2 regions of the Clostridium sp. JN-1 genome follow, and region 2 is predicted to be linked to the other one. Evidence: a T-box and tRNA genes for the amino acid it is inferred to sense, from the RefSeq annotation. Region 2 holds a T-box; the other holds one or more tRNA genes.
The links. A T-box is a leader RNA that pairs with one kind of tRNA and senses whether it is charged. The one in region 2 lies ahead of leuS (leucine--tRNA ligase), so its partner is inferred to be a tRNA-Leu.
Positions count from the first base shown of each region.

Region 1: it has a tRNA-Leu gene. The T-box ahead of leuS (leucine--tRNA ligase) is inferred to sense a tRNA for this amino acid. The anticodon was not compared.

Region 1 is NZ_CP033465.1:1,881,924-1,898,242, forward strand. It holds gene EBB51_RS08915 (GntR family transcriptional regulator) at 1-19, opposite strand, end outside; gene EBB51_RS08920 (TDT family transporter) at 325-1,251, opposite strand; gene EBB51_RS08925 (C-GCAxxG-C-C family protein) at 1,255-1,743, shown strand; gene EBB51_RS08930 (hypothetical protein) at 1,824-2,447, opposite strand; tRNA gene EBB51_RS08935 (tRNA-Leu) at 2,633-2,717, opposite strand; tRNA gene EBB51_RS08940 (tRNA-Lys) at 2,801-2,876, opposite strand; tRNA gene EBB51_RS08945 (tRNA-Gln) at 2,880-2,954, opposite strand; gene EBB51_RS08950 (rhomboid family intramembrane serine protease) at 3,167-3,733, shown strand; gene EBB51_RS08955 (GxGYxYP domain-containing protein) at 3,820-6,288, opposite strand; partial or broken gene EBB51_RS08960 (pyruvate formate lyase family protein) at 7,203-7,904, opposite strand; gene EBB51_RS08965 (helix-turn-helix domain-containing protein) at 8,182-8,535, shown strand; gene fabF (beta-ketoacyl-ACP synthase II) at 8,522-9,763, shown strand; gene greA (transcription elongation factor GreA) at 9,806-10,270, opposite strand; gene EBB51_RS08980 (acyl-CoA thioester hydrolase/BAAT C-terminal domain-containing protein) at 10,437-10,667, opposite strand; gene EBB51_RS08985 (hypothetical protein) at 10,633-10,851, opposite strand; gene EBB51_RS08990 (alpha/beta fold hydrolase) at 10,838-11,344, opposite strand; gene EBB51_RS08995 (TetR/AcrR family transcriptional regulator) at 11,632-12,222, shown strand; gene EBB51_RS09000 (QueT transporter family protein) at 12,399-12,899, shown strand; gene rpsA (30S ribosomal protein S1) at 12,986-14,155, opposite strand; gene EBB51_RS09010 (P1 family peptidase) at 14,192-15,154, opposite strand; gene EBB51_RS09015 (cell wall-binding repeat-containing protein) at 15,180-16,319, opposite strand, start outside.
Region 2 is NZ_CP033465.1:2,638,665-2,654,983, reverse strand. It holds gene EBB51_RS12755 (GTP pyrophosphokinase family protein) at 1-173, shown strand, start outside; gene leuS (leucine--tRNA ligase) at 204-2,642, opposite strand; T-box leader at 2,756-2,958, opposite strand; tRNA gene EBB51_RS12745 (tRNA-Gln) at 3,095-3,169, opposite strand; gene EBB51_RS12740 (hypothetical protein) at 3,226-3,741, opposite strand; gene EBB51_RS12735 (DnaJ domain-containing protein) at 3,760-4,362, opposite strand; gene EBB51_RS12730 (DUF5685 family protein) at 4,346-5,227, opposite strand; gene EBB51_RS12725 (CYTH domain-containing protein) at 5,283-5,819, opposite strand; gene EBB51_RS12720 (DUF6106 family protein) at 5,973-6,470, shown strand; gene fba (class II fructose-1,6-bisphosphate aldolase) at 6,538-7,461, opposite strand; gene EBB51_RS12710 (DUF4363 family protein) at 7,646-8,026, opposite strand; gene EBB51_RS12705 (DUF421 domain-containing protein) at 8,068-8,754, opposite strand; gene EBB51_RS12700 (nucleoside kinase) at 8,933-10,594, shown strand; gene EBB51_RS12695 (hypothetical protein) at 10,794-11,177, shown strand; gene pssA (CDP-diacylglycerol--serine O-phosphatidyltransferase) at 11,237-11,782, opposite strand; gene EBB51_RS12685 (TVP38/TMEM64 family protein) at 12,000-12,659, shown strand; gene EBB51_RS12680 (CBS domain-containing protein) at 12,730-13,158, shown strand; gene EBB51_RS12675 (YegS/Rv2252/BmrU family lipid kinase) at 13,291-14,181, shown strand; gene EBB51_RS12670 (hypothetical protein) at 14,246-14,899, shown strand; gene EBB51_RS12665 (YgiQ family radical SAM protein) at 14,927-16,319, opposite strand, start outside.

The DNA of each region.
Region 1 (16,319 bases), 760 kb from region 2:
TAGATATTAAAATATTCATATTTATTACCCCTTAATATTTTATGTATATACTGTATATGATAAGTATATACAGTATATACATAAAAAGCAATACCCTTTTAAAAACATAGGACAGAGGACAATGAAGGTTGATTTTTTTGCCAACGCAAAAAAATCTTTAAATTTATATAAGTTAGCAATGTTTCGCTTTAGCGAAACGAGCTATAAAAAATTTAATTAAAGATTTTTCGTAAGCTTAGCTGAGAAAAATCCTCCTTCTCTGTCCTATGTCCTCTGTCCTATGTCCTCTGCTTTTGTCCTTTGCTTTTGTCCTTTGTCCTATGTTTAAGATATATTATCTTTTGGAATAAGAAATTGGATATATCTAACTAGCACATATAATGTTATTAAAACTCCTGCTGCTTCTTGAAATTTTGCTAAATATTTCAGTGATAAAATAGCTTGTCCAGACTTATTTAAGAATCCATTTACAAGCTTCATTGCCATAGCACTTATAACAAGTGGAAATGTAAATCCCGAATAACTTGGATAAAATTTTAACCTTAAAAGCTTAAATAACATAATTATAACTACCGAATACATTATAATTGATAATGTAATTAGCAGCCAAAACATTATCATATTTTTAACTTTAAATGAATTCATATATCCTGCCAAGAGCAAGCTTGCTGGTGCTGCAAATATAGCTAGTGTTGGTAATGCTTCTTCTGGTATTTTCTTAAACTTTATAACTCTGTAAATAACCACTGGCAAAAGTACTAAATAAGTTATAAATCCAAACCAAAATATTACTCGACCTACATTCGCCATTCCAAAAACAGGACCTGTTACACTAGCAAAAACTATACCAACGTAGACGATAAACCAAGATGAAAACACTTTCTCAATATTAAAATCAAGTACAAATTTCTTCGTAAACCACAGTATTAATAAAATATGTATTATAAGTCCTGCAATCCACACTGTAAAAGCTAATGATGCTGCATATTCTTTAAGGTAAGTTGCCATTAACATGATGCTCATTGAAAGTGTTGGAAATGTGTTAGCTACAACGGGATTATTTAGTTTTTCAGCTGCACTCTTAGGATATTTTATAATCTTTGCTATTATTAAAGTAAATAGTATTAATGCTATTATTCCAAATATACTATGGTATACCTCTCCATGTGACTGCACAAGATTTCCTGATGCTGCTAGTCCTAAAATAAGTCCTACTATAGGTACTGGATACTTTTTTAAAAATTGATTCATTAAATGTCTTTAATAAATAAAAGTGAATTGACCAAAGAAGAACTTCTTGACAAGGTTCAAGCTAATGCTGAAGAACTTTTCAGAAGCGGTACATTTTTTTGCAGCGAGTCAGTAGTACAAACAATCAACGAATTATTAGGAAAGCCATATGATAATAACATAGTTAAGCTGGCAAGTGGATTTCCTATAGGAATGGGTAAGTCAGGATGTTTATGTGGTGCCGTTTCAGGTGGGCAAATGACTTTAGGCATGGTATATGGCAAAGTTAAAGGTCAGTCCATGAATGAAAAGATGTTTAAAAAATCTAAGGCCCTTCACGACTACATTAAAGATGAATACAAGTCAACTTGCTGCAGAGTTATAACAAGAGAATGGGCTGGAGATAACTTCAAAAGTCAAGAAAGAAAAAATCATTGTATCACAATCACTGGTAAAGTAGCAAGATGGGTTGCTAATGAATTTATTGAAGATGGACAAATTAAAGTAAAGTAATATTATGATCTTTAAAACTTATACATAAAAATATAGCTTGTTGAATAACAATATTGGTTGTTCAACAAGCTTTTGTAAATTTACGATACTTTATCTAAACTTTTTATTTCGCTGCTTATAGCTTCAAATCTTCTCTTGTCTTTTAAATCTAATGCCCCATTTGCAAACACATACAGTGCTTCCAGGTAAATTTCATCACGTTCCTTCTTTGTAATAGGATTCAAGAAAATTTCACTATCATATTTAATTTTTGGTTTATTTCCAAAATAAACTTGCTTTAATACCTTTATATATGTTGTGAACTCATCTTTAAACAGCACAAAAAAATTTCTATTTTGCTTATCTACATTATTCTTTATTGAACACATTTTTACACAATCTTGATTTAGAGAATTAATTACTATTTTTTCTCCATTTTTAATGATAAACTCTTTATACTCTATGTGTTCATTATTCATAAACCTATTATTTATCTTATTTAAAAAGTTTATATATCTTTTCAATTCATCTCTAGTTAAAGAATACTGATTGTCTATAATTTGTCTATTTATATTTTTCTTAAACGACAAATTACAATTAATTAAATCATTAAATGATACAATTATATAATCTGTCATTTTATTTAAAACTTTGTCTGGAATAAGTTTTATTTGATAAGAAGAATCATCTTCTATTTTTGGTAAAATAAATTTACTAATTTCCATAATCAACTCTCCTAAATATAACCAATTCATGTAATCATACATGAAAAAATCATTTTATATATACATGCAAAATATTAAAAGCATTAAAAATATAGTAACCTTACACCATATTTTTAATACTTTTAATATTTAATTTAATATAATCAAAAATAAATATGACTTGCAAACTCAAGCCATATTACAATTGGTGCAGGTGAAGGGACTCGAACCCCCATGCCGTAAAGCGCTAGATCCTAAGTCTAGTGCGTCTGCCAATTTCGCCACACCTGCATATATATAATTTAATGAGGTTAACGCCTTGCGTCGTTAACTAAGTGACTATCACAAAATCAGAGATTTTGGATATCTACTTATGGTGGCTTACCGGGGAATCGAACCCCGGACACCATGATTAAAAGTCATGTGCTCTACCAACTGAGCTAGTAAACCTTATGGCTGGGATGGCAGGATTTGAACCTACGAATGATGGAGTCAAAGTCCATTGCCTTACCACTTGGCGACACCCCAATAACTTAAAAATTATTAACAACAACAACTAACACTCATACATTATAGTAACTTTTATTACACTTGTCAACCATTTTTTATTCATTTATGCCGATTATTAGCTTATTATCTACAATTCGTAACTTTAAAAAATGCTTTGCATTTTTCTATATTATGATTTGAAAAATGGTTATAATAAACATAATAAACTAAATTTTTAGGTAGGCGATATTATGAAAAATAGAATTCACTACAATTCTCCTGTTATATTAACTTTTAGCTTTTTGGCTTTTGGAGTACTACTTCTTGGAATGCTTACACAAGGTATCTCTACAAAACTTTTTTTCACCAGTTTTAGAACATCATTTTATGATCCATTACAATACTTAAGATTATTTACATATATTTTGGGTCATGCAAACTGGGCACATTTTTCAAGCAATTTTATTATAATACTATTAGTAGGTCCTATGGTTGAAGAAAAGTATGGCTCTAAAGAACTTTTTAAAATGATAATTTTCACAGCTTTCTTAACTGGATTTATAAATATAACATTTTCAAATAACGCTTTGCTAGGTGCAAGTGGTATTGTGTTCATGTTAATACTTTTAAGTTCATTTGCCAATGTGAAGCATGGTGAAATACCTCTTACTTTAATATTAGTTGTCATAGTATTTATGGGTAAAGAAATTTTTAGTGGTTTATTTATACAGGATAACATTGCTCATTCTGCGCACATAATAGGTGGACTTTGCGGCGGAGTTTTTGGTTATTTAAAAAATAGAAAAAAACTAGAATAAGTACAAATAAAATCAATAATTCAAATTGAATCTTCTTCTTGTTAACTTACCATTATACAAAAGCATATGAGGAACAATAATCGACTCTAATGTTTGACATTGTTTCTTATCAATTGCATAAATATTTCAGGAGTAACTACTTTCACATGAGAATTTTGCTTTAGTTTATTTATAACTTCTTCGACATTGCGAGCATTTTTACTCCAAACATGAACATAAACAAATGTGAATGCTTTAGGATTACATGCATTTACTTCACCTGAATTGACCCTGCTGTTAATTTTACTTACTAATTCATCTTCCTCTTCAATGCTATTCCAAAGCAAATCTCTACAGGATACTATTGGTTTATTGTTGGACCATAAAATTTGTCCTTGAAAGTTGTCATGCCTACTGTAATCAAGATAAAATATTCCTTGAATATTGTCCTTTTTAGTGAACTTATCCCAAAGATCAATATTATTAAAAGCTGAATCATCTATAATTGCAACATACTTTTCGGCTACCCTTTTCATATAATCATTTAATGTGTTGATATATGTGTTTAACTCACTTTTATTAAATTTACTTGGATACACATACCCATTTCCAGAAGGTGCTACAATAAAATTATTATATGTATTTTCATTACTTATGCTCTCATAATATAAATTAAAAACAGTAGGTGCTAAATAGTATACAGATGGACTCATAGACCACCCCAAACTAAGTCTATCTCTATTTGGATACCCAAACCAATTAGTAGAACTATAGTTAGTCCCAAGATTCCACTGCTGGTTATCACCATCAGACATTATAAATGTAACATAATGAAATTTTCCGCTTTGAGGAATCGTCAAATGAGGCTTTCTAAAAATACATTGTGATGGAAAAGCACTTAAAGTAGTTAAATTATATGACCAATCTGCAGCAACCAGACTTGTACCATACTTTGATGCTGTACTTACATTTATAAACTCATCAGGTCCCCACCCTAAACAAATGGCATTACTCGTCATAGACGAAAATATCTTATCCCTTAAACTTGTCTTATCTATGCTGTCTTCATAAAACACTAATGACTTGCTCATTATGGCATAATCCCTTAATGAAGCTGCTTTATCAGGAGAAAGTTGAATTACAATAGAATGATTTAACCCATTATTCCATAAATTATTGTAAGCCCAGTTTTCATCTGTATTTCTACAATCCCCTCTAATTTCTGTAATACCATTACTTCTCACCTTAAATTCTATGGACTCATCAACAACTATAGACTTATTTAAAGCTGCAAGAGAACAGGCATTATTTATTGAAGGATCTTTCGGCGACTTATTACTATAAAGTATGTATCCATCTATGTATTTCTTATATAAACTTAGTAATTGCCATGGATCTGAAATGATTTTATAAGGAATTTTATAGTTAGTGTTTAAATCCTCTAACCATACTTTATAATCTGGTTGGGTAGAATCAAGTGTATATATTTGAAAAGAACAATGGCCATTAACTAGTCCCTGAAGACTAGCTACCATTGTTCTTTCAGCAGGCGTCATTGAATCTTGAGAAATTGCAAATATTTTTTTGGGGAATACTGGATTTTTTATATACCTTGAAGTATTTTGCATCATAAAATTAATGGGAGAAGCTGATGTTTCCTTAGTACCAGCTGCATTTTTCCAATCGCTCCACTTTACACTGAAGGAATCACCATTTTCTTTACAATACGTATAAAATTTTTGTAAGAAATTCATTCTTTCATTATTGTTAAAAGATTTAACTTGGTCTTCATCATAATTTCCGAGTGCTAATTGTCTTTTTATAATATCATCTGCACTAACTTCCTTATAATTTTTAACCATATCATACATGATCATAAAAGTAGCAGTCCTTCCTATACCATGTTTACAGTGAAAATGAACCCATGAATTTTGAGGCTGAGTTTTTGCAAACTTTATAAAGTAATCAACCATATCATCTGTAGGTATTCCGCCATCTCTAACTGGTATTCTAGTATAAGATAAAGCTCTGGATTTAACAAGTTCATTTTCGTCTTGCACTTTAGTTGGAACTATAGTTTCTTTAGGATGATTATAAAAAGTAATTGGGACGTTTAATTTTATGCTTTTTAATTTATTAGCTTCATCAAGTAAAACCTGTTTTCTTGTTAAACCTGCATTAGCATTGTTTTTTTCATCAACCCAACTGACCGCAAATTCATTGATAAAACCATGAGACTCCTGTCTCAAATCTACAATCGTTATGGGCAAAGATGTTCCTATAGCCTTTATCAAAATAGGAAGATTATTTACGGAAAACTGTTGACTTCCTGAAATATTTAGTTTATCCAAGCCTTTGATATTTAAATTTTTATCATTTATGGCAGTTAAATTTGAAGTCTTACGAAAGTTCTTAGGCAAAGTATCTTTATTCCTAAATGAGTCCAAAACAAGCTTTACATTACTTTTCCCAAAAGATTCTAAAGAAGTAGTTTTATTTACTAATGATACAGATAATATAATAATTAATATAAATGTCACTACAGTATATATCAATGATTTCAATTTTTTGTGCAATTATATTCACTTCTTTCATATAAAGTATGCATTAAGTTTTACAAGATTAGTATAGACTAACAAAATCATTTTCATACTAATAATATGCATTTTCAAATTATCATCTCTTTTTTAATAACAACTATTGATTTTTCAGAAATAATTCATTAAAAAATCAATCTTAATATGTATTTATATTTCAGCATGGGATTGTTAAAACAGCGGCACAAGATTTAGAAACTTATGTTGAAAGCTTAATAACTTTTTATTTAATATTATAAAAAGATCAATTGAAAATATTATATTCATAGGTACCATACGTTACTGAATTTAACAACTTTAAATGCTATAATATTATGTAATAAAATCTTATTAAAGCATTTAAAGAAGGTGATATCTTGGGACTTAAAACAATTAAAGAGGATATGATTAATTGGCTGAAGAAAATTGCATATAATCAAAATTTAGTTGATAATGAATATATTGGTCATTGTCCTAACTTTGCCACTCGCTGTTGTTTAACTTGCGATAGGTGCTGGAAAGATTATCAAGAAACGAAATAGTCCATTATATATTAATTTTATACTACACCATCAATATATGATTTTCTGATATAGTCTATATAGACCTCCCTCCCACACAGTTCCACTTATGGGTAGTGTTAATGGGAAAAATAATGTTTTTCTAATCTTCCTTTATCCGCATCTTTCGCTACATACTATGTAATTAACACTTTAAAAACTACAAATATGTTTTGAGTGATTGGAATTCATACATAAAATGAGCCTGCCTTAAAATAATTTTAAAGCAGGCTTGTTTTTATTAAACTAGCAATTTAACATGGTTTTTCCTTCACCACATAATTTTTCAAAATCTTTCGTAAATGCATCTACTGCAGAAGTGACTACTGCTAGATTAACTAATCCCTCAATTACATCTGGAGTTGCAATAGTACCTGCACCTTGTTTGTGGTACATTTGCTGAAATTGAAGAAGTTCCAGCATAGTATACACCACCTATTGGTCCACGACCATACCTAGTATTTTTGTATTTTATTATTTCATTTATATATACATCGTAAGCGTCCCTAAGCATCATATCTACATAATCATCATCATTTCCATATTTAGGAGCTTTACTTAATAAAATATTCTGAACCTTCTTGCCTTCTTCTCCCTGGAAATTATTAATTAATGCATTCCATAACTCTTCTGGAGTCATTAATTTGTCCCCAAACACACATTTTTAATAGCTGCAAGAGAATCTCCTAAGTTCGCAATACCAACTTGAAGGTCACTAATAAAATCATATATTGCTCCACCTTCTTTAATTGTCAAACCTCTTTCTATACAATCATCTGTCAAAGCCTAGCATAAAATATCTGCTGCTTCTTGTTCTAATACCATAATATCTGCACAGCTATCAATAATAACGCAATGTCGTGTAAACTCACTGATAATCTTCTTCTATGCATTTTTTACTTGTTCAAAGGATGTCATATTTTTAAAGTGTTCTACTCCTTCACAAACTTTAATGCCAGATTCAATATCTACACCATCATTTAGTGCTATTAGTAAAGATTTAGGGAAGTTTAAGAAACTCATATCAGTACATCGATAACCCCATTTACCTGGAACTAATATGACATGGAAAATAAATACTATGCCTTTAAAGGTGTAAAACCTCTGTATGAAGAAGATTTATTAGATTACCAAAATATTTTTATCAATAACGGATTTAACTGCTATTTTTAGTATTTAAATTTTACTATATAAACATTCCCTTTCAAATCTACTAACGTAATTATACATCTTTGTTTTTATTTTGTTTACCTTGACTTAGTTATACCCTTATACTATTATAAAACTATACTTTGGTTAGTTAATAACTTATAGGTATATAGGAGGAACCATCATGGTAGATAAATTACCAGAATGTCCAGTAGAAATTGCGCTACTAGCATTAGGGCAAAAATGGAAATTTCTTATTTTGAGAGAACTTATGCGCTCTCATGGGAGAGCACTTAGATTTTCAGAAATAAAAAATGGCATAAACAATATTAGCGACAAAATGTTGTCAAAAAATTTAAAGATTATGGAGAACGAGGGCATTATATCAAGGAAAGTTTTTGCACAAGTGCCACCAAGAGTAGAATACTCACTAACAGAGTTAGGAATGAAACTTCATCCTGTTTTGCGCTCACTTTTCGAATGGGGACTAATGTATAAACAGTTTATCAAGGTGGAAAAGGAGAATGAAAATGAATAGAGTTGTAATTACAGGTATGGGGGTTGTTTCACCTATTGGAAATAATTTAGAAGAATTTTGGAAGAATATTAAAGAAGGAAATCACGGTATTGACTTTATCAATAGTTTTGATATAAGCAATTTTCCTGTTAAGGTAGCAGCACAAGTTAAAAATTTCGATCCTTCATTAGTTTTAGATAAAAAGGGTATACGAAGAACTGACTCATATTGTCAATATGCACTTGAAGCTGCACGTCAAGCCATTATAGATTGTGGTACCGATTTTAAAGAATATAACCCTTACCGTTTAGGAGTCATTATTGGAAGCGGTATTGGGGGAATACATACATTAGAAACTGAATATAAAAAATTTTTAAGGGAAGGAAACCGTCATATTTCTCCATTTACTATTCCTATGTTAATTCCAAATATGGCATCAGGAGTTGTTGCAATGAAGTATGGTTTTAAAGGGAATAACTATGGTATGGTATCCGCATGCAGTACTTCTGCTCATACAATCGGAGAAGCATTTACATCTATTAAATATGGTAAATTAGATGTTTGTATAGCAGGTGGAGCTGAATCATCCATTACTCCATTCACTTTAAGTGGATTTAATAACATGAAAACTTTAACAAACAGCAATAATCCTGATAGAGCTTCTATTCCATTTGATAAAGATAGAGATGGTTTTGTAATGGGTGAAGGTTCAGGTATTGTTATACTGGAAAGTTTAGATAGTGCACTAAAAAGGAATGCTAAAATATATGCAGAATTAGTTGGATACGGTGCTACTGAAGATGCGTACCATATTACTTGTCCTGATCCATCGGGACAAGCTTCATGTCAAGCTATTTTATCTGCATGTACAGAAGCAAATATAAACCCAAATGAAATTGATTATATAAATGCACACGGAACAGCAACTCCAATCAATGATAAATATGAAACGAATGCCATTAAACTTGCCTTTAAGGAACATGCAAAAGATGTTTTTATAAGTTCAACCAAATCTATGACAGGTCACTTGCTGGGAGCATCTGGAGCAGTTGAATCAATTATATGTTCGATGGCTTTATATGACAAATTTATTCCAATGACCGTTGGATATAAAAACTTCGACCCAGAGTGTGATTTAAACTATGTAACAAAATCAGGAATTCAAAAAGACATTAAGTATGCCCTTTCTAATTCTATGGGATTCGGCGGACACAATGCAACTTTATGTTTCAAGAAATTTGATAATTAACATAAAAGGTTTCTAGTTGCAAACTAGAAACCTTTTAATCTATTATAACATTTCTAATATTTCTATTGTATATTTTTCACCTGGGGCATCAACTTCAACTATATCTCCAGCCTTTTTACCCACTAACGCTTTTCCTAAATCTGATTCTATACTTATAAGCATATCTTCTGGATCTGCATCCATAGTAGTTACCAATGATACAGTTTCTTCATCTTCATCCTCTATGAATTTAACTTTAAATTTACTATTAACTCCTATTACTGATTTATCTGTATTTTTAGTATCTATTACAGTTGCAGTTGAAATCATATTTAATAAGTACTGAATTCTATTATCATTTTCTCTATAGTTTGCACAAGCTTCTTTATATTCTGCATTTTCCGATCTATCACCATGTGCAGCAGCTATTAGCTTTTCCTTTGCTATTTCAGCTCTTTTTACAGTCATTCTATAATCTAATTCCTCTTTTAATTTATCCACATTTTCTTGTGTTAATATGTTCTTCATATAATGATAACCCTCCCTACAATATATTACCTTAGTATTATATATTATATAGGGAAAAAATTAAAACCTACTGCATTATTTGTTTCATCTTTATTCTACTCAAACATATCTCCTGCAATAACTATTTCTAAATTAATCAACTCTTAACTTCTTAATTAATGTACATTTATTTATGTAACCATTTTTCTAAAAATTTAACTGTCTCATTCCATGAATCAACATTTGCTTTTGCAAAGCTTTCTAGATCGCATGGATATTTTTTTGATGGATATATTGATTGAAATGGTACTGTTAACATATGTCTTGCCTTTTCATAGGTAATGTGTTTATATTCATGTTTAAAATGTAAACTTTTAAATAATTTACACGCTGTTTCTGAATGCATTTCCTTTATCATAATACTGTTTCATAATTTCTATGCAATCTTCAGTTATCTTAATATTGATTGCACGTTTATCTTTCATATTTTTTTCTAAAATCACATATTTTTTTTCCAAATTTATAACAATATGCTTTACATTTTGCTTGGAACATCCCATCTTGTCTGATATTCCACTATAAGAAGCTTCATTTTCTGGCAAATGTAAAATTGCTAAAAGTACCATCCATTAAGGAATAATATTTTTCAGGATGCTCTTTTACTAAGAAGATACCGAGAGCACTGCCCCATGATTCACCCACCAGATAAATTTTATCCTTATTGAATGTTTTACATAAATAATCTGTCAATGCATATCCATCTTGAATATATGTATTCAGCGTTATATTTTTTGTATTAATAGCGCCAAATGACTTGCATGAACCCGGTTGATCCCAATTTACTACAACAAAATTATCTCCGAGAACTGCAAGGTTATAACGCACAGCTGCCATTTCGGAACCTCCAGGTCCTCCTGCCAAGAAAAGCAGAACAGGTTTATTTTTATCTTTGCCTCGTATGCTGATCCATTCATTACGACCATTTAATTTTACCTCCTTTAGTTCTGCGATACTGCCTTGCAATGCCTTTCCATGTGAATCCAATATTGGAGGTGTTTTAGTTGAAAAATGGCTGAATGCTGTAAATCCAAACATGAGTACAATAAATCCTCCTATAATTGTTATAGTTCTTTTAAGGCGTAAAATTACTTTATTTGTTTGATTTTTTTTATTTTATTTAATATAAATTGTATGCAGTAGAATAAAGTTGTCAGTAGACCTAAAGCACTGATTAGAAATAGCACAGTAAAAATAGTGATTTGTATCAATTATCCCATCTCCCTTTTCGACTATTGGTCGAATATATTTACAGCTTATCATATTTTTCGACCGATGGTCAAGTGCTAATTTATATGTTATAATATCAGAGGTAGGTGTTAAAAATGGGTAAGAGAGAACTAATAATTAAAGCAATGGAACAATTATTAATGGAAGACAAGGGAGCATCTTGTTCTGTAAGTGATATTGCACAAAAGGCAGGTATTGGAAAAGGAAGTATATATTACTACTATAAATCAAAGGAGGAGCTTTTTGATGCGGTTGTTGATTATATATATTCCCGAAAGATTAACCAGTACAAAGAAGTAATTACAAAGGACAAACTGAACGCTCTAGAAAAATTAGAGTTCATATTTAAAAGTTATCGTAATTCAGCTGTTGATTCTTCTATAGATTTATACCTTCATCAACAGCAAAACGCAGCTATACATCAAAAATCGCTTGCTAAAATACTAAATTTACTTTCTCCGATAATAGCAGATATCTTTAATCAAGGTATTAATGAAAAACTGTTTATTTGTGAAAAGCCAGGGGAAACTGCAGAAATATTTATATCCACATTTTGCTTTTTATTTGACCATGGTATTTTTGAGTGGACGGCAGAGCAAATAGAGAAAAAGGCTAAAGCCCTGGCTTATCTGTTTGAAAAGGGTTTAAGTGCACCGGAGGGGAGCTTTAAATTCTTATATAGTTAATAAAATATAGATTGCTTATATTAAAACATATGTGATATAAATTGTTATACGCAAAAATGGGTAAATACTGTACAAAAAATAAATACTGTAGTAATATATATAATGATTTTAAAATTATATAATGAGTGTTCCTTGCCTAACCACTTATTAATAAAAAAACAAGGAGGTAATCAAAAATGAATTTTATTAGTAAAGATAACAAAATTTCCGTTAAGTCACTAGTCAAAATTGCCATAACAGCTGCATTATATGCAGTTGCTACTACTGCTATAGCACCTTTAAGTTATGGTGCTGTTCAATTCAGATTTTCAGAAGTTATGACTCTTCTTGCTTTTGTAGATCCCGTATATATACCCGGACTTGTACTTGGATGTGCACTTTCCAATTTATATAGCCCACTCGGTATAGTAGATGTGGTAGTTGGTACTACTGCTACTTTTTTGAGTGTATACATGATAAGCAAAACTAAACATTTGTTTATAGCATCCTTATGGCCTACTATCATGAACTCAATTATTGTTGGTGCGGAATTATTTTTTGTACTCCATCAACCATTTTGGATATCTGCAGCATACGTAGCTATTGGAGAATTTGTAGTTGTAACTTGCATAGGATGTCCACTTTTCAAGTTACTTATGAGAAAAGAAAATATCTTAAAAGTTTTGAAATACCAGTAATTTAACATAACTTGTTGAATTATTAAAATAAAAAACATTAGCAATAATTAAAGTTATTGCTAATGTTTTTTATGTACAATCTATAACTATTTTTCGAATTTAAAATCTTTTAGCAAATCTGCCAAACTTGTATTTGCCTGGCCTCGATCTACATACTTTTTAAAATCACCTTGAGGTTTTCCTGCTGCTTCTTTTATGCTTAAGCTTATTCTATCTTTTTCACTATCTATATCTAAAATTTTTACCTTAACTTTATCTCCTGCTTTTAATGCATCAGAAGCTTTTAAAATTCTATCTTCTGATATTTGAGATAAGTGAACAAGTCCTTCAACACCATCCATTATCTCAACAAAAGCTCCAAAATCTACAACCTTGGATACTGTTCCTTCTACTATATCTCCTGCCTTAAATTTGCTGCTTACATTGTTCCATGGGTCTTCACTTACATCCTTTAATGAAAGCGATATTCTGTTCTTTTCCCTATCAACATCTAATACATAAACTTCAACTTTATCTCCAACACTCACTACGTCTGAAGCTTTTTTTACTCTCTTCCATGATAATTCTGAGAGATGTACAAGTCCATCTACTCCTCCTAAATCAACAAAAGCACCAAAGTTAGTGAGTCTAACTACAACTCCTTCTCTCTTTTCTCCAGCTTTTATAGTGTTCCAAAGCTCATCTTTTTTAACTTTAAGATGCTCCTCTTCAACCTTTTTACCAGATACTACTACTTCTTCTTTTTCCTTTTCAAATTCAATAATTTTTACTTTAATTGTCTTTCCAACAACTGAATTTAAATCTTTTACATAAGCTAATGAAATTTGAGAAGCTGGCATAAATACTCTAATGCCTTCTATGAAACCTACAACTCCACCTTTTACAGTCTTAGATATAGTTACCTCCAAAATATCTCCCTTTTTAAATACACTTTCAAGTTTATCTAAAACTTTTATCCTGTCTGCAATTTTCTTAGATACAAGTACATTTCCTTCTCCATTATTCATTTTCATTACATATACATATACTTCATCATTTTCTTTTAAGATTTCATCAGGATTTACGTCTTGATTGCTGCTCATTTCGCTTTTAGGTAATAATGCATCCGACATGTACCCTATGTTTACTGCAGCACCATCTTCTGATACGGATATAATCTTTCCTTTTACAACCTCTCCTGCTCTTATAGTTTTCATTGAAGTTTCAATTTCATCCATAAATTCATTCATTGAAGCTTTATTATTTTCTTCTGCCATACTTATCTCTCCTAACTATATAACTTTACTTTAAATTTATAAATCATTTAATGATTTATATCCAAATATCGTTTGTGCATTTCTTACTGCTCTAAGTACTGCCTCTTCAACTACCTTAGCAGATAAGAAACCAACAACAGACATATCTGCATCAACCTTTCCAGTTGCCATGGTAAATATGGTATCACCATCAAACATGGAATGTGCAGGTCTCATAGTTCTTGCATAACCATCGTGAGCCATAGAAGCAATCTTGTTCATTTCACTCTTATTGAACTTTCCATTTGTCACTACTACTCCAATTGTAGTATTTCCACTAAACAAGTTTTTCTTTTCAGAGTAATTTTGTATCATTATATCTTCTGTACAAGCAAAAGTCCTCTTGTCTTTATTTAAAGCACCTGCTATTATTTTTCCCGTATGTGGATCTATTACATCTCCAAGACAATTTACTGCGGCGCATGCACCAACTTTAAGTTCACCAACTTGAAGTGCATAACACCCAAGTCCTCCTTTCATTGAATATTCCGCTTCTCCAAATATTTTTCCAACGGCAGCGCCGCTGCCTGCGCCTACATTACCTTCTTCACATTTATTTATTTCTGAATTCTTACATGCTTCGTATCCCATAGTTTTATCTGGTCTTATTTTATAGTTTCCAATATTAAGGTCAAATAAAACTGCTGAACAAACAATTGGTACCTTAGTAACTTTTACATCAAATCCAATATTTTTTTCTTCTAAATACTGCATGACTCCCCCAGCTGCATCAAGACCAAAAGCACTTCCTCCAGCTAGTACTACAGCATGAATTCTATCTACGAGATTTACAGGGTCAAGTAAGTCAGTTTCCCTTGTCCCTGGAGACCCTCCCCTTACATCAACTCCTGCTGGAGCTCCCTCATCACAAATAACTACAGTACAACCTGTTGGTCCCTCTAAATTTTGGGCATTTCCTATTCTTATGCCGTCAATTTCACTAAATGATATCTCCTTCATATATTTTCTCCCCACATCTATAAAATTATTGAACTTTTTGATTTGATAATCCATCTAATTTCATTCTATAGACATTAGTTGTCATATTAGTAGTATCAATCGTAGTATAATATATCCAATTTCCTGCTGTATTTAAAGAAATTATATTTTTACTGTTATTTATGAGCCTATAACCACTTCCATCAGTCTTTATACTATATATTCCATTAGAGTTATATCCAGAACAGTATATATAACCATCTTTTACCTTTACTGCTGTAGAACAATCAGTTGAACTCAAAAGTTTTTTGTTTGATCCATCAACCTCCATACTATACAAACTGCCTGAGTTATTTCCGTCTATAGAACTATAGTAAATATAATTATCAACTATATTTACATTCTTACTATTGTCAAAGTTCAATTTTTGTCTTTGAGTACCATCTTTTCTAACCCTATATAAACTGTCATTATCATCAACATTACAATAGTATATCCAATCACCTTGTACTTTCATGTAATCAACTGCTGAATCATTTGAAATCAATTGATTATTGGATCCATCTTCATCAATCCTGTATATTTTATAATTATCATCTACATTTAAGTAGTATATCTTATTATCTACATTTTGAAGATATATACCGCGTTTTGAACCTACTATTTGCTTGTCTGTACCATCATTTTTCATCTTATAAATTGAAAAGTTTTGTGGATTATCGCTGTTTGTGTACTTAGCATAGTATATATAGTCCCCATCAAAATTCAAGTATCTTGGTATATCATCGCTAATCTTTTGCTTATCAGTTCCTGTTTTTCTAACTCTGTAAAATGCACTATTTTTATTATTATCACTATAATTTACATAGTATATCCAATCATTATTGGACCATATTTTATTTGTAAAATCATCAGATAACTTTTGTGCTTTAGTCAAATCTGTATTATCCGACTTTATCTTATATAATCCGGTTTCAGCACCAGATGTTGAATTTTGACTATTTAAGCTAAAATATATCCATCCTCCATCATTCACAAGATTGGATCCGTTGTTTTCAACATTATAATAGTATACTGGAGTCTTTGTATAATTTTGGGTATCGTCTACTTCATATCCAACTGACTGTTTAATATCATCTAATTCTGAATCTTTTATTCCAGCACTTCCACCTATAGCATACACATT
Region 2 (16,319 bases):
CAAGTTTGGTTTCTAATATAATGAATAATATATTAACTCTATCTTCCATGGGAAAGTTTACAGAAGCCACAAGGTATCAAACTCAAATAAATAAATTAATAGAAGAAGGAGAAGTGTTTGAGTTATCAAGTCTTTTAAGGGATACTGAAAAAACATTACAAATGTATAAATAAGAAATAAGGAGTTTTATAACTCCTTATTTCTTATTTAGCTACTATATTTACAAGCCTTCCTTTAACCACAATTATCTTTTTAACTTCTTTGTTTTCGATATCTTTTTTAATAGTTTCGTTTTCTACAGCAGCTTTCTTTATCTCATCTACAGATAATTTAGTAGATATATTGATTTTAGTTTTTATCTTACCATTAATCTGAATAGCAATTTCAACTTCATCCTTAACAAGTGCTTTAGGATCAAAATCAGGCCATTTTTGATTGAATATTGAATATGGCATATCTTGAAGTTCCCACTGCTCTTCAGCAAAGTGAGGTGCAAATGGAGCTAAAAGTTTCAAAAAGTCTGTAACACAATCTTTTAAGAATTTAGCATTTTTAACTTCTTCAGATATATACTTTGAAAGTGCATTTGTATATTCCATAAGCCTTGCTATGGAAGTGTTAAATTGGAACTTTGCTGCATCTTGGGATATAGAATGAATTGAAAAGTTTCTTACGTAATTCAATTCTTTTTCTGCATCACCAAAATTATTGTTATCATTTGCATGATTATTTATTTCATCTTTGCATGATTTTAATAATCTATCTACCCTATCTATATACCTGGACATTGAATTTACACCATCATCGCTCCAGGCACCACCTTCACTGTAATCAAAACCAAACATCAAATACATTCTAAATACATCAGCACCAAATTTTTGTATATAATCATCTGGTGAAATTGTATTTCCCTTAGATTTACTCATTTTTTGTCCGTCAGGTCCTAGTATTAATCCTTGATGCCTTAAGGATAAAAATGGTTCATCGAAGTTTACATATCCCATGTCTCTTAATGCTTTAGTTATAAATCTAGCGTATAAAAGATGCATACAAGCGTGTTCTGGACCGCCAACATACATATCTACAGGAAGTATTCTATTTATCTTTTCAGTATCAAAAGGTTTTTCACTGTTCTTATTGTCTGCGTATCTTAGGTAATACCATGAAGAACATACGAAAGTATCTAAAGTATCTGCTTCTCTTCTAGCTGGTTTTCCACATATAGGACAAGTAGTATTCATAAATTCTTCTGATTTTGAAAGTGGTGATTTTCCATCAGGTGAAAATTCAACATTATATGGCAGCTCTACAGGAAGCTGATCTTCTGGTACAGGTACAATTCCGCAGTCATCACAATAAATTATAGGAATAGGAGTACCCCAATATCTCTGTCTTGAAATTAACCAGTCCCTTAATCTATAATTTATTTTCCAGGAACCTAAATTATCCTTCTCAAGTTTTGCTACAACGGCTTCTTTTCCCTCATCAGTATATAATCCATTAAATTCATTACTGTTTATCATCTTACCATGTTCAACATATGGAAGCTTTTCTCCACCTTCTATAACTCTTTCTATAGGAAGTTTATATTTTGTTGCAAAAGCAAAATCTCTTTCATCGTGAGCTGGAACTGCCATTACAGCACCAGTTCCATATGTATTCAATACATAATCTGCAGCCCAGATAGGCACCTTTCTTCCGTTTATAGGATTTACAGCATATGAACCTGTAAATACACCAGTCTTTTCTCTAGTTAAAGACTGTCTTTCAATTTCAGATTGGGCATTTGCTTGTTTCTTATATTCTTCGAGGGCTTCCTTATATTCAGGAGTTGTAATTTGATCTACTAATTTATTTTCAGGAGCTAGAACAACATATGTAACTCCAAACAATGTATCTACTCTAGTTGTAAACACTTTGAAATCTAAATTTGAGTTAGCTATTTTAAATGTTACCTCTGCACCCTTGGATTTACCAATCCAGTGTCTTTGCATAGCCTTTGTCTTTTGAGGCCAATCAAGATCATCTAATTTTTCAAGTAACTCATCTGCATACTTTGTGATTTTTAAGAACCATTGAGTTAAGTCCTTTTTAACTACCTCGGTATCACATCTTTCACATCTACCTTCAACAACCTGTTCATTTGCAAGGACAGTATTGCAGCTAGGACACCAATTTACTGGAGCTTTACTTCTATAAGCCAATCCATGTTTGTAAAGTTGTAAGAATAACCATTGATTCCATTTATAATATTCAGGAAGACATGTTATTACTTCATTTTCCCAATTAAACATAGCGCCCATTGCCTTTAATTGCTTTTCCATTGTGGCTATGTTTTTCATTGTAGAGTCTTTAGGATGAATTCCTGTTTTTATAGCGTAGTTTTCAGCAGGAAGACCAAAAGCATCGAAACCCATTGGTTGAAATACATTGTATCCCTGCATTCTTTTCATTCTAGCCCAAGAATCTACAGGACCATAGTTAAACCAGTGACCTGCATGTAATCTGCTGCCAGAAGGATAAGAGAACATTTCTAGTGTATAAAGTTTTTTACCGGGATTTTTTTCATCAAATTTATATATTTCAGATTCTTCCCACTTTTTTTGCCACTTCTCATCAGTTTTAGTGCCGTAGTTTCCCATAATATCTCTCCTTTAATCTTTGTTGTTTATCTATAACATTTTAAGTAAAAAAGCATTACTTATGCCAGTTGTTAAAAAATACCTTGAAATAAAAAAAGCCCTTCACATCTCGTAAAAGAGACGAAAAGCTTGATTCCGCGGTACCACTCTAATTAAATCTTAAAAAGATTTCACTTAAAAATATAACGGTTTTATCCGTATCTGTTTTTACAGATAAGCTCTGAGGTAAGTTCATATTACATCAACACTGCCTTTCAGCAAATGACAGTTCTCTTAAGATGATGTACAAATTACTGCTCCTCTTCAAAGCACATATACATGATCTATTATAATTTATATAATAATGATTTTATAATAATGGAAATACTTTGTCAAGCAGTTATTTAACCCTAGTTTAGAAGGTTTTTTGAAATGTAAAATAAAAGAACCCTTCAAAGAAAAGTTCCTAAAAATGGCTGCCCATGCTGGATTCGAACCAACAGATGCCTGCTCCAGAGGCAGGTGCCTTACCGTTTGGCGAATGGGCAATATATAATATTTTAACTTCTCAACACTAGATATTATACCAAAATGAAATGATATGTCAATACCTTTTTTTGTGAAATCTATTATATACATAATTTATAAATAAAGTTACAGCATAATCGTAAAGTATAAATACAATTTGCATTAAGATTAAAATCCAGTAAAAAGGAATTTTGAATTTAAATAAATTTGTTACAAATAATCTATAAGTTAAGTACATAAAAACTATGCATGAGTTAAAAAACACCAATTTAAGTAGTAATTCTATATACAATTTACGAAGTTTTTCTATATAGTACTTAACAATTCCATATAGTCCAAAGAAAATTATGTATAGTATAACTGAAGACTTAATTCCACCTATAAGCAGTGATAAAAGTGAGGTAGACACATAGACTGTTAATGCACTTTTAAGACCTGAGTCTATAACACACAAAGGTATTATACAAGAAGCAATTACAAGTAAAAATAATTTATTTACTGGAATTATTGTACTTAAATAAACAAGTATAACTCCAACGGCAGTAAATAGACCACCCTTAGCTATATATGATGATTTATTAACTTTGTGCATAAAGTATACACTTCCTTTTTAACAACAACTTATAAAATCCCCACCACTGCATTCGCAGCAGCAGTCCATACAATATAATGTTGAACAAATGTTACAAATATCGGAATCATTTCTCCTATTATTATAGTAAGGCTGTCTATAAGATGTATTTAAATTATTCAATCTATTTAAAGCTTCTCTATACTTCATGTTGTAAGGCTCCAAACGGCATGCTGTATTTAAATTATTAAGGGCATCATTGTACCATCTGCGCTGAAGGTTAACTAATCCCATAAGATAATTCCATTCAGCATCTCTTGTATTAATTTTATTTAACTTTTGCCCTGCAAAAGCAAAGTTTCCATTTCTAATATCCATTTCTATTTCTGAATATATATTTGAGTTATTGTAATTGTTACCTTCAGTACGGCTGCTTGAATAACTAGCACTTTGAGGTGGATTTTTCATAAGGTAATCATAAGCCTCATTTATTTCTCTCATTTTATCTTCAGCAAGATCCTTTAATGGATTATTACCATATTGATCAGGATGAAATTTTTTAGCTAATTTCCTATAAGCACTTTTTATTTCGTCTTTTGAGGCATTTTCACTTACATCAAGTGTTTCATATGGATTTTTCATTGTTGTAAACACTCCTTTTAAATACTTTATCCATTTTTTCCATCAATCCGAATTGCAAAATGTTGTTTAATAAATCTATGTTTTTATTTAAAGGCAGCTTATTTAAAATTGACAAACATTGTGATGCACAAGAAACTAAAATAAAGTCGACTTGTTTTTCTATATTCTTAGAAAAAGTTTTACAGTCAAGATTTTCTCTATTAAAACAAGCATTTATAGCATTAAATTTATTATTTTTAACATCTTTCTCTAAATCATCCCATGCGTCCATTATGTAAATCCACTTTCCAAGATTATAACCCAGCCAGTATAAATCATTTTTATTTTGATCATCTTTATATGAACATAAAATAAATCCTGTAAGTTCTGCAAAAGGATGAGAAATACTATCTATGGATTTATTATCATCATTTGATGACTCAAGTAAATTTAATTTGTTTAGTTCCTTTTCTATATGACTTAGATGATCTTTTAAGCTCAATGGAATACTTTTTCTGTAATTCTTAAAAAATGTACAGAAAACTTTACTCTTTATAGATGCATCATCTTTAACATTATCCAAAAGTTTGTAGTAACCTAAAATCACATTGCAGAAAGCTGCATATCTTAAACAATTGTTATCATTAACTATAATTTTCTTCTTAAAAAAGTGAAATGAACAAACTTGTTTACGGTAAATTGTTCTCTCTCCATATAGGGAATCAAGCAGTATAGCTAAAAATGTCATATCATAGTTGAGGGAAAGTCTTGGTATATTACCTATGTTGAGCTTTATAGACTTACATAGACCGCAGTAATAAGCTTTAAATTTTTCATAATCCTTAATTTTTAACTCCATTTTACATGGAGTAACATAGCCAAACATGAATCATTCTCCATTCGTAGTTACCTATCTATCAAAATTTATTATTTTAAATTTACTATTTTTTTAACTGCTCAAGTATCTCATATATCGTTTGAGAAGTAGTATCCTTCATAGTATAACCCAAAAGAAGAACTATTTGTTCGAGTTCATTTTCATCTGATGTCTCAATTTCTATATAAGGAAAAGGACAAAAACTTTTATCATTTATGTCTATTTCAATTAAGCTGTTCTTATATTTATAACTTTCTCTGTACTTTTTTATGGAATTTACTAATTTAAGACCAAGGGATTCAAATATTTTTTCTCCAGCTTTGGCATCCAGGATCTCCGTTTCATTTTCTGCCATAACTTTAAACTTATCTTGACTCAATAGTTTCTTCGTAGTCATAAAGTAATGAGTAGAACTGTTAAGCATATCTTGAATTACACGTATTCTGGCATATCCCTTATCTTTTATAAGTCTTCTATCTTTAAAATCATATATATTGTTGATTTGATTTTCTTGTTTTACCTTTACTGCATTTACGTTTTTTAATTTTGATATTATATAATTTACATCTATATTGATTATTCTAGTTTCAAATTCTTTCATAAAAAGGGCACCTCTTAATATACTAAAGTAATAACAATTGTTGCAATACAAATTAATAATATTATATCATATATGTATGGGAATTTGTGTGTGAAAAAAGTGTAACAATTTATTACAAATGCAAAGTTTAAATTTTGGAAAGGAGGGATATATGTGGACAACAAATATAATCAACTTGTTACTACATATAAAACAGTTCAATACAGAAGTATAAACTTTATAGTTGTTATGGGCATAATTCTAGCAATTTGGATGTTACTCTTTGGACAAGTAGTACCAGCAGTTATTTTAATAATTGCAGCTGCAGCATCATTTTATTTTAAAAGATATTTATATGTGGAGTATGAATATAAATTTGACAGTGGTAATGTTGAAATATATAAAATAATAGGTAAAAGTATGAGAAAAAAACTTATAGAATTTAATATAAAGGATATAGAAATATTATCGCCTGAATCAAGTAAAAGTTTAAAAGCTCTGGCAAATATACCGCATAAAAAAAAGAATCTTTATCCTGTAACCTCAAAAGAGAAAATTTATGCAGCGATATTGAAATTAAATGATGAGAGAATAAAATTAAGATTTGTACCAGATGAAAAGTTCGTAGAATTGTGTTTTAGGTATAATCGAAATGTTGTAAAAAAATCATAACTTAAAAATAAGTATCCCAACTTTTGCAGTTTAAAAAACTGCAAAAGTTGAGTAAGTATTTATTAAACTATAGTGTATTAGCTGAACCTAAAACATTTTCTATCTTATTTTGAACTAGTTTTTGTATGTTTTCTCTTGCAGGTCCTAAGTATTTTCTAGGATCAAATTCCTTTGGCTTTTCACCAAATACTTTTCTTACGGAAGCTGTCATTGCAAGTCTTATATCGGTATCCATGTTTATCTTACATACTCCCATGGAAGCTGCTTTTCTAAGCATTTCAGTTGGAATTCCTTTAGCTCCTGCAATATTTCCACCATATTTGTTACAAGTTTCAACAGATTCTGGATCTACTGAAGATGCACCGTGAAGAACTATTGGCAAATTAGGCAGCTTATTTTGAACTTCTTCAAGTATATCAAATCTTAATTTTGCTTCTCCAGCAAATTTATATGCACCGTGGCTTGTTCCTATAGCTATAGCTAATGAATCAACGCCAGTTCTTTCTACGAAGTCTTTAGCTTGGTCTGGATCTGTATAAATGTGAACATCACTCTTAACATCATCTTCTACTCCAGCTAAAACTCCAAGCTCAGCTTCAACAACAACTCCACGAGCATGAGCATATTCTACAACTTCTTTAGTCTTAGCTACATTTTCTTCATATGGAAAATGAGAGCCATCGAACATTACAGAAGTAAAACCAGTTTCTATAGCAAGTTTTACAGTTTCAAAATCAGGACCGTGATCTAGATGAAGTGCAAGATCTATTCCAGTGTCTGCTATTGCTGCATCAACCATAGCTTTTAAGTATTTTGGTCCAGCATATTTTAATGCTCCAGATGAAACTTGTAATATAACTGGAGACTTCTCAGCTTTTGCTCCATTTACAACACCTTGAATTATTTCCATGTTGTTGATGTTAAAAGCTCCTATTGCATAATGTCCTTCATATGCTTTTTTAAACATATCTTTAGTAGTAACTAATGCCATTTTATATTCCACCTTCCGAAATAAAATTTTATATTTATAGATATAAATATCTATGAGTAATGATAATATCAAAATGGGCATTCTATGTCCCATAGGGACTTAAAATGATTTACCCTAAATATTATAATCCATCAAGCGAATATTTTCCACTTCTTTATTAATTATAAATCAATTTATATATATTTTAAAATATATTTTGTACATTTACCTTCTCCATATCAGCTATATGCTCCAAGAAAAACTTGAGTACATGTGCTGAAGCAAGAGATTCATCTTTGTTTTTGCACTTTGTGTATTGTGTTAATTTCCATAGTTCATTGTTTATATTATCTATTTCAGCATGATCAACAAATATAGATATAGTATTTGAATACTTATCCCACTTATTTAAAAATTCAATAGAAGTATTATATGCATTGTCAAACGAACCACTATTAATTTGACTTTCTATAGTACTATTTAAAGATTGAAGTTCGTTACATACTTTATTGAGATACATGACAGAAAACATGTTTAAGATTAGCATACATATAAAAAGTGTAAAGGATATAATAACATTTCTCATTAAATCACTCTCCATTTTGCTAATAAATTACTTGCAGGTAATTACTTATTTTTTATATTATCCTTTACTTGGTAATAAAATTCACCTTTTGAGTCAATGAGTGCTATAAACACATCTTTATAGGAGTTTACTTTATTTGATTTCAATTGAGAGTTAAGCCACTTTTCAGTTTTATTTGCAAGTTTTAAGTTACTAGTATTTATTTTACCATCTAAAATTAAAGTTATTGGGAGGGTTTCTTGGACAGCTTTTATTTTTAAATCCTGCTTTGTAACACCAGAGAGCTCAGTTTTAGGAATGATAGAAAGCTGACCGCTTGTTTCTAATATTGCATATTCTATATCTTCCAAATTATAAATATTCTTTAATCTCAATTCTTCTATTAAATCGTTTATATTAACTTTTTGATAATTTAATTCTTTTATATCTATCTTGCCATTTTTTATAAGTATACTTGGTTTTCCATTAAACCAGAGTCTCATTTTTTCACTCTTGAGTTCAAGTATGGAAACTGTAATCTGCAGTATTAGAAGCGTTATTATAGGAATAATTCCATGCATAAGTGGAAGTCTGGTGTCCTGCATAGGCAGTGAAGCAAGTTCAGATATCATTATTGCTATTGCAAGTTCAAATGGCTGCAATTGACCTATCTGCTTTTTACCCATAAGTCGCATTGATATAACAACTACAAGATATAAAATTATAGTTCTAATAAGCACTATAAACAAAAAAATCACCTACCTTTGAGATTAAAGTTATTATTTGTAAACTTATAGCCAAAGTATACTATAATTAAAAATTATCTATTATTTTTAGTTTCTGCAAAGATTCGTAAATTATAGGTTGAAGTTTGAACATTTTAATAAAAGTAAAGTATAATGATAATACAGCAGAAAATTTAAGGGGATGGATTTTGTGTCTAAAATTAGGGTTAACGTGAGCAATAAAAAATTAATAGTTGAAGAGGGAATAGATGCTTATAGTATAATAAAGCAAAGTTTTAAAAGTGATATTCCTATAGTTCTTTCAAAGATTGATGGAAAGTACAGCGAGCTTACAACTCATATTTATGAGGATTGTACCGTGGAACCTGTGGATATAACAAATAGTTTAGCCAATAAGGCATATATAAGAACTTTACAATTTATACTTATAAAATCTGTAATTGATTTATTCCCAGATGCAAAGATTACAATAGAACACTCTATTGAAAAAGCTTTATTTGGAGAAATCCATAAAAAGATTCCGCTAAATGAGGATGATGTAAAGAAAATAAAGCTTAGAATGGACGAAATAATAAAAAAGGACATAACTATAAGGAAGATGTCATTTGATAAAAAAGAAGCTGTAAAAATTTTTGAAAATTACAAAATGTATGATAAGTTAAGGCTTTTAAAACATGTATCTTCGGATAAACTTAAACTTTACGAACTAGATGGGAGATATGATTATTTTTATGGCTCTATGGCATATTCAACAGGAGCTATAAAAGCATTTGATTTACTTTATTATGAACCAGGTTTTATTTTAAGGTATCCTGCAAAGGCAGATCCACTTAAACTGCCTAAGTTTGTTGAACAGAGAAAACTAAGTAAGATATTTTATGAAACGGAACAATGGGGAAACATACTGGGTGTTGGAGATGTTGGTTCATTAAATGACAAAGTAGTAAGTGGAGACATTGGATATATGATAAGAGTAGCTGAAGCACTTCATGAGAAGAAAATTGCATATATAGCAGATGAAATAAACAAGAGGAAAGATGTAAAAATAGTTTTAATAGCAGGGCCATCTTCTTCAGGTAAAACAACATTTGCAAGAAGATTAGGTATTCAGCTTAGAGTTAATGGATTGGTACCAATTCCGATTTCTTTAGATGATTATTTTGTAGATAGAGAACATACACCTAGGGACGAAAATGGAGAATATGATTTTGAATCAATATATGCTCTTGATCTCAATCTATTTAACTCAAACTTACAAGATATTTTAAGCGGAAAAGAAGTGGGACTGCCATTTTTCAATTTTAAAACTGGATGCAGGGAATGGAGAGGAAATAAAATAAAACTTCCTTCAAATGGCTTGATAATAATTGAAGGTATACATGGTTTAAATGAAATGCTTACTTCATCCATACCATATAAAAATAAGTTTAAAATATATATAAGTGCACTCACACAGCTTAATATAGATGATCATAACAGAATAGCTACTACAGATGTAAGAATTCTAAGAAGAATAGTTAGGGATTCTCTATTTAGGGGATATGGTGCAGAAGACACTTTAAAAATGTGGCCTTCCATAAAAAGGGGAGAAGAAAAAAACATATTTGTATTTCAAGAAAATGCAGATGTAATGTTTAATTCAACTTTGGTATATGAGTTATGTGTTCTTAAGAAATATGCATTAAAAGAACTTGAAAAAATAACTCCTGAAAGTCCTGTTTATTATGAAATGTTAAGACTTAAGAGTTTTTTGCATTTCTTTAAAGATGTTGACGTAAATCTTGTACCTGATAATTCAATACTCAGAGAATTTGTAGGAGGCAGTTGTTTTTACAAATATTAAAAGGGACTGTTGCATTAAGTAATTTACATACAATATGTTGTTTTGCAAATTAAAAATCAGTACAACATATTGTATAAATTACTCTTAGTGCGACAGCCCCTTTTTTGTTAAGAAAATTTAATTAAAAATGTATTTTGAATTAAATTTTAATATCGATAGTATATTAGTATTGATATTAAATTTAGTAAGGATGATAATATTGTCTGATAGAAAAATCATGGAAGATTATTGCACAGATATATGCAATTTAGTAGATATATTAAATAAATTAACCAATTCATATAGATTATTAATTGGTGGGGCAGGAGAATTAAACAGTATAGGATTAGCACGTAAAAATCAAATCAGGGACGCTATTGATAGAGCTGTTGATTTAGGTAATATCATAGATAAAGTAATGAAATCTTTAGATAAGTCAAGCTGCGCTTATTTCGATTATTGTGAGTTGAAATGTAAGTTTTTAAATAATAAGGTAATCGAAGCATATGTGCTTACAGAAATAAATGAGGAACTTCAACTTAAGAATCAAGTTAACAATAAACCTGAAGGTAATAATGAAAAAAAAGAAGGCAGCAGCAGTTAAAAAATTAAGAGCTCCTGCACTTACGCAAAAGCTCTTAATCATAATATATAATTGATTAACTAAAATTTCTTAACCCTATGTTTTGAAACCATAAGATAAGACAAAGATGCCATTATCAAAATTGTAATTATGCTGATTCCTGATGGTGCAATATAATTTGGTGTTGAATAAAATGCTGATATCAAACAATATACAGCCATAAACATACCTGCAAAAGTTATAGGAATACCAAAAAATTCTCCATCAAATTCTGTAACATTAAATCTTGCAAGTCTGTATGCTCCTGATATAGGTAATAACAAAGCTATCAAATAACCTGCAAATCCAAGGTTCGAAAAACCAAAAATATTGAATGCAAGTATCGAAGGAGCTACCCCAAAAGAAACCAAATCAGCAAGTGAATCTAATTCCTTTCCTATAGGACTATCGACTTTTAAGAATCTTGCCACTCTACCATCATATCTGTCTGCTAAACATGCAAGTATTATAAAAATAGCTGCTAGTTTAAAGTTTTCCTGAAAAGTCATCATTAATGACAATACACCACAGCCTAAATTAGCAAACGTAAATATATTAGGTACAGCACTTCTAGCCATTTTAACCATTATAATCACTCCTAAAATATAGTAATAAAAACTAATATAAATACAAACAACTAAATCATATTATGACTATTATAACTCATTTAACAAAAATATTTAAGTGTAGATTGCACATTTTTATAGAAAAATTATAAATTTTTTGTTAAAATAATACTTGCTTATGTTTGAAAAGTCATATTTATAATTATAAAAGAATACAATTTGGAGAGTTGAGTATAATATGAAAAATAATAAGAGGATATTAAAGTGTTTAATTACAGCTCTTTTTCTAATGACGGCAGTGTTTTTTATAATAAGTCACAGACATATGATTACAAACTTAAATGTATATAAAATAAGAAACTATATTTTGAGTTATGGAAGGTTTTCTTCAATAATATTTATTATTGCATATTCGTTGAAACCAATAGTATTAGTTGTTCCAGCATCAATTATGTCAATACTTGCAGGAAATATATTTGGGCCATATAAGGCACTATTTTTAAGTATGGTAGGGTGTTTTGGATCTGGCACTATTGGATTTTTTATATCAAGGTTTTTAGGTAAATCTTTTGTTGATAAGTTATTAAAAGGTAAGGCTTTGACGCTGGATTCAAATATTGGAAAGCATGGATTTAAAGTTATGCTTATAATGAGACTATCTTTTATATTCCCATATGATACATTAAGTTTTGCAGCAGGTCTATCAAAGATGAAATATAGGGACTTTATCTTTGGAACTTTAATTGGAATATTTCCAGAAATGATTTCTTACTCATTTATGGGAGAAAGTATTAGGCATCCGTTTTCTATAAGGTTTTTACTTCCAATACTTATGGTGCTTGTTATTGCACTAATTTCATTCTACATATATAAAGCTAGTAACGTTAAGGACAATTGAAAGAATGAATAATAACTAATAGGGAACACTAATTTTAGTTATGAAAATAATAAAAAAGAGGTGTTCTACTATGAAGGTTAAGGAAATAATGACGAGAGAAGTTGTTAGTATTAACTTTAATGACACTATCCAAAGAGCTGCCCAAATAATGAAGGACAATAATGTTGGTTCAGTTCCAGTATGTGATAGTGGAAGAGTAATAGGTGTCGTTACAGACAGGGATATAAGCATAAGGTCTGCAGCTGATGGTAAAGATACGCAAAACCAAACCGTTAGAGACATTATGTCAACAAACCCTGTGATTGGAACTCCTGAAATGGATGTAAAAGAAGCTACAAGAATCATGAGCGAAAGACAGATAAGAAGACTTCCTATAGTTGAAAACAAGAATCTTGTTGGGATTGTTGCACTTGGTGATGTAGCTGTAGAACCAAACCTTCAAAATGAAGCTGAGGGAGCTTTAAACAATATTTCTGAACCAAGTACTCCAGAAATGTAGTAAAATTTAATAATTTGTAAATAAATCCACAAGAACATAAATAAATTCTTGTGGACTTATTATATAAGATGATATAATATAGTAGTTAAATTTACAATAAAGTAAATTTTATTAAAAACAGAGGAGTTTCATATGAAAAAAGTTAAGTTTATATATAATCCATACTGCGGTGAAAGTACCATAATTTCAGATATTGATAAAGTTATAAAAGTTAATCAAAAATATGGATATGAAGTTGTGCCATATAGGATTAGTTTTGAATATGAAATGAGTAATGCATTTGATGATATAGATGATACTTATGAGTACATATTAGTTGCAGGTGGAGATGGAACTATAGATAATGCTGTAAATTGCATGAAAAAACTGAATATAAATTTACCTATAGCTATACTTCCTGTTGGTACTGCTAATGACTTTGCAAAGTTTATTGGTATGCCTCAAGATGTTGAAGCTGCTTGTGAGGGAATATTAAATAGTAAACCTAAAAAGTTAGATTTAGGTAAGATAAACGATAAATATTTTATAAACGTAGCCAGCACAGGGTTATTCACAGATGTGTCCCAGAAAACAGATGTGAATTTAAAAAACACTATGGGAAAACTTGCTTATTACGTAAAGGGAATAGAGCAGCTGCCTAACTTAAGAAAACTCAAGGTAAAGGTTACGTCTAAAGAACAAGTATTTGATGGCTATATGTATTTGATGTTAGTATTTAATGGACAGACTGCAGGAAACTTAAGGCTTGCCTATAAGGCAGAAGCAGATGATGGACTGTTAGATGTACTTATAGTACGAGGCGGCATGATGAAAGATATTATAAGCTTATTTATAAAAATGTTAAAAGGTGAGCACCTTGAAGATGCAGCAGGATTGGTATACTTTAAAACAAATAAATTAGAAATAGAATGCCATGAAGATATTGTTACGGATATAGATGGAGAAAAAGGACCGGATTTCCCACTTGTTATAGAATGTATAAAAGAAGGATTTGAGATTTTAGGTACGAATATATCAAAGTAAATGTAATTTATCTTATAAATTCCTCATATAAATATGAATATAGTAATATTTAGTGGAGGAAAGTGTGATAAAGCTTTATATATATGCTGTTTTATTAATACTAGTTGTTTTACTACTACTAAAGATATTTAAATTAAGTTTTTATTGCCCTAAAAAGATAAAAACTATAGTTATAATAATTGTTTCAGTTATGTCTTTAAGATATATTAGCTTGATTATATTGTTTTTATCATTCAAGATGCAGTATCTATATTTGCTAAAACCTGTATTTTTTATGAACTTTATTGCAGTACCAATTATAGCAATTACTACATTATATATTTTTTTGCGAAAAGACAATATGAGTTTTTCGTATTCTTTTATATTTACAGTTTTACTTACACTTTTGTATGCTGCTGTAATGTATAAATGTATATGCTGCGTTAAAAGTTTAGATTACTGCGGATATACTATAGTTTTTAAAGATAATTGGGTATACTGGGTATACATAGCACTAAATACTTTTATGTTGTTTTTAGCAATGTACTTATTGAACAAGAATAATATTAATAAAGTAGGCATTTATCTTATAATAGCATCATCGTTAATGACTATAATAGAAATGATAACTTGGATTATAGGAGTAAGCTTGCTGCCAGAAAATATAATAGGAGATATCATGTGGATTATATCTCTAATGTATGGAATAAAAAAGGTAGCTAAAATAAATAAGAAATAAGAAATAAGGAAAGAGTATTAGCTTTCCTTATTTCTTATTTATTTTATTAACTTTAGTTTTATGTTTTGAATGTACTCTCATATGAGAAGGAATAAGACATTTTGGACCACTGCCAATTAAATCTTCCCTGTGAGTTTTTATAAGAGCTTCCTTTACTAATTTGTAGTTCTTAGGAACACTAAACTGAAGAAGGGCTCTTTGCATATTTTTTTCCTTTTGTGTCTTTGGTACGTATACTTTTTCATTTGTTAGAGGATTAATACCCGTGTAATACATTGTAGTTGATAAACTACCTGGGGTAGGGTAAAAGTCCTGAACTTGCTCCGGCGTATATCCCATATGTTTAATGTATTCAGCTAACTCTACAGCAGCATTTAAGTCACTTCCAGGGTGGCTTGACATCAAATATGGAACAAGATACTGCTTTTTGTTTAGCTTTTTGTTTATACGAAAGTATTTATCAACAAATTTTTCATATACTTTTCTTGAAGGTTTACCCATTTGCTTTAAAACCCTATCACTTATGTGTTCTGGAGCTACTTTTAGCTGGCCGCTTACATGATATTTACAAAGTTCTTCAAAAAAACTTGTATCCTTATCATAAATTAAATAATCATATCTTATTCCAGATCTTATAAACACTTTTTTTATACCTGGCAGCTGCCTCATTTTTTTAAGCAAGCTTAGATATTCAGAATGACTTACTACCAAGTTTTTACACGGAGTTGGAGATACACACTGCCTATTTTTGCAAACACCAACCTTTTCTTGAATTTTGCAAGATTTATGTCTGAAATTTGCAGTAGGACCTCCTACATCATGTATGTATCCTTTAAAATCATCAAGTGTTGTAAGTAATTTAGCTTCATCTAATATTGACTGCTGACTTCTATTTTGAATAGTTCTCCCTTGATGAAAATTTAGTGCACAAAAAGAACAGCCTCCAAAACAACCTCTATGGCTTGTTATGGAAAATTTAACTTCATTTATTGCAGGTATTCCTCCCTTAGATTCATACATTGGATGGTATGTCCTTGTATATGGGAGGTTGTAAGTTATATCCATTTCCTCTTGATTTAACGGGTATTGAGGTGGATTTTGTATAATATAATGATCACCATGTTTTTGAACCACTGTTTTGCCGCTTATGGCATCTTGTTCATAGTATTCTAACTTATAACTTTCAGCATAAGCTTCTTTATCTTCAGATATATCTTCAAATGAAGGAACTTCAACAAAGTCTTTTAAGTTATCTAATGTTTTAGCTGAATAAACAGTACCGCGAACATTATGTATATCATTTATATTCATACCGTATTTCAATAGATTTGCAACCTGAACTACAGTTTTTTCACCCATTCCGTACATTAAAAGATCAGCTTTTGAATCCATGAGAATACTTCTTCTGACTTTATCTTCC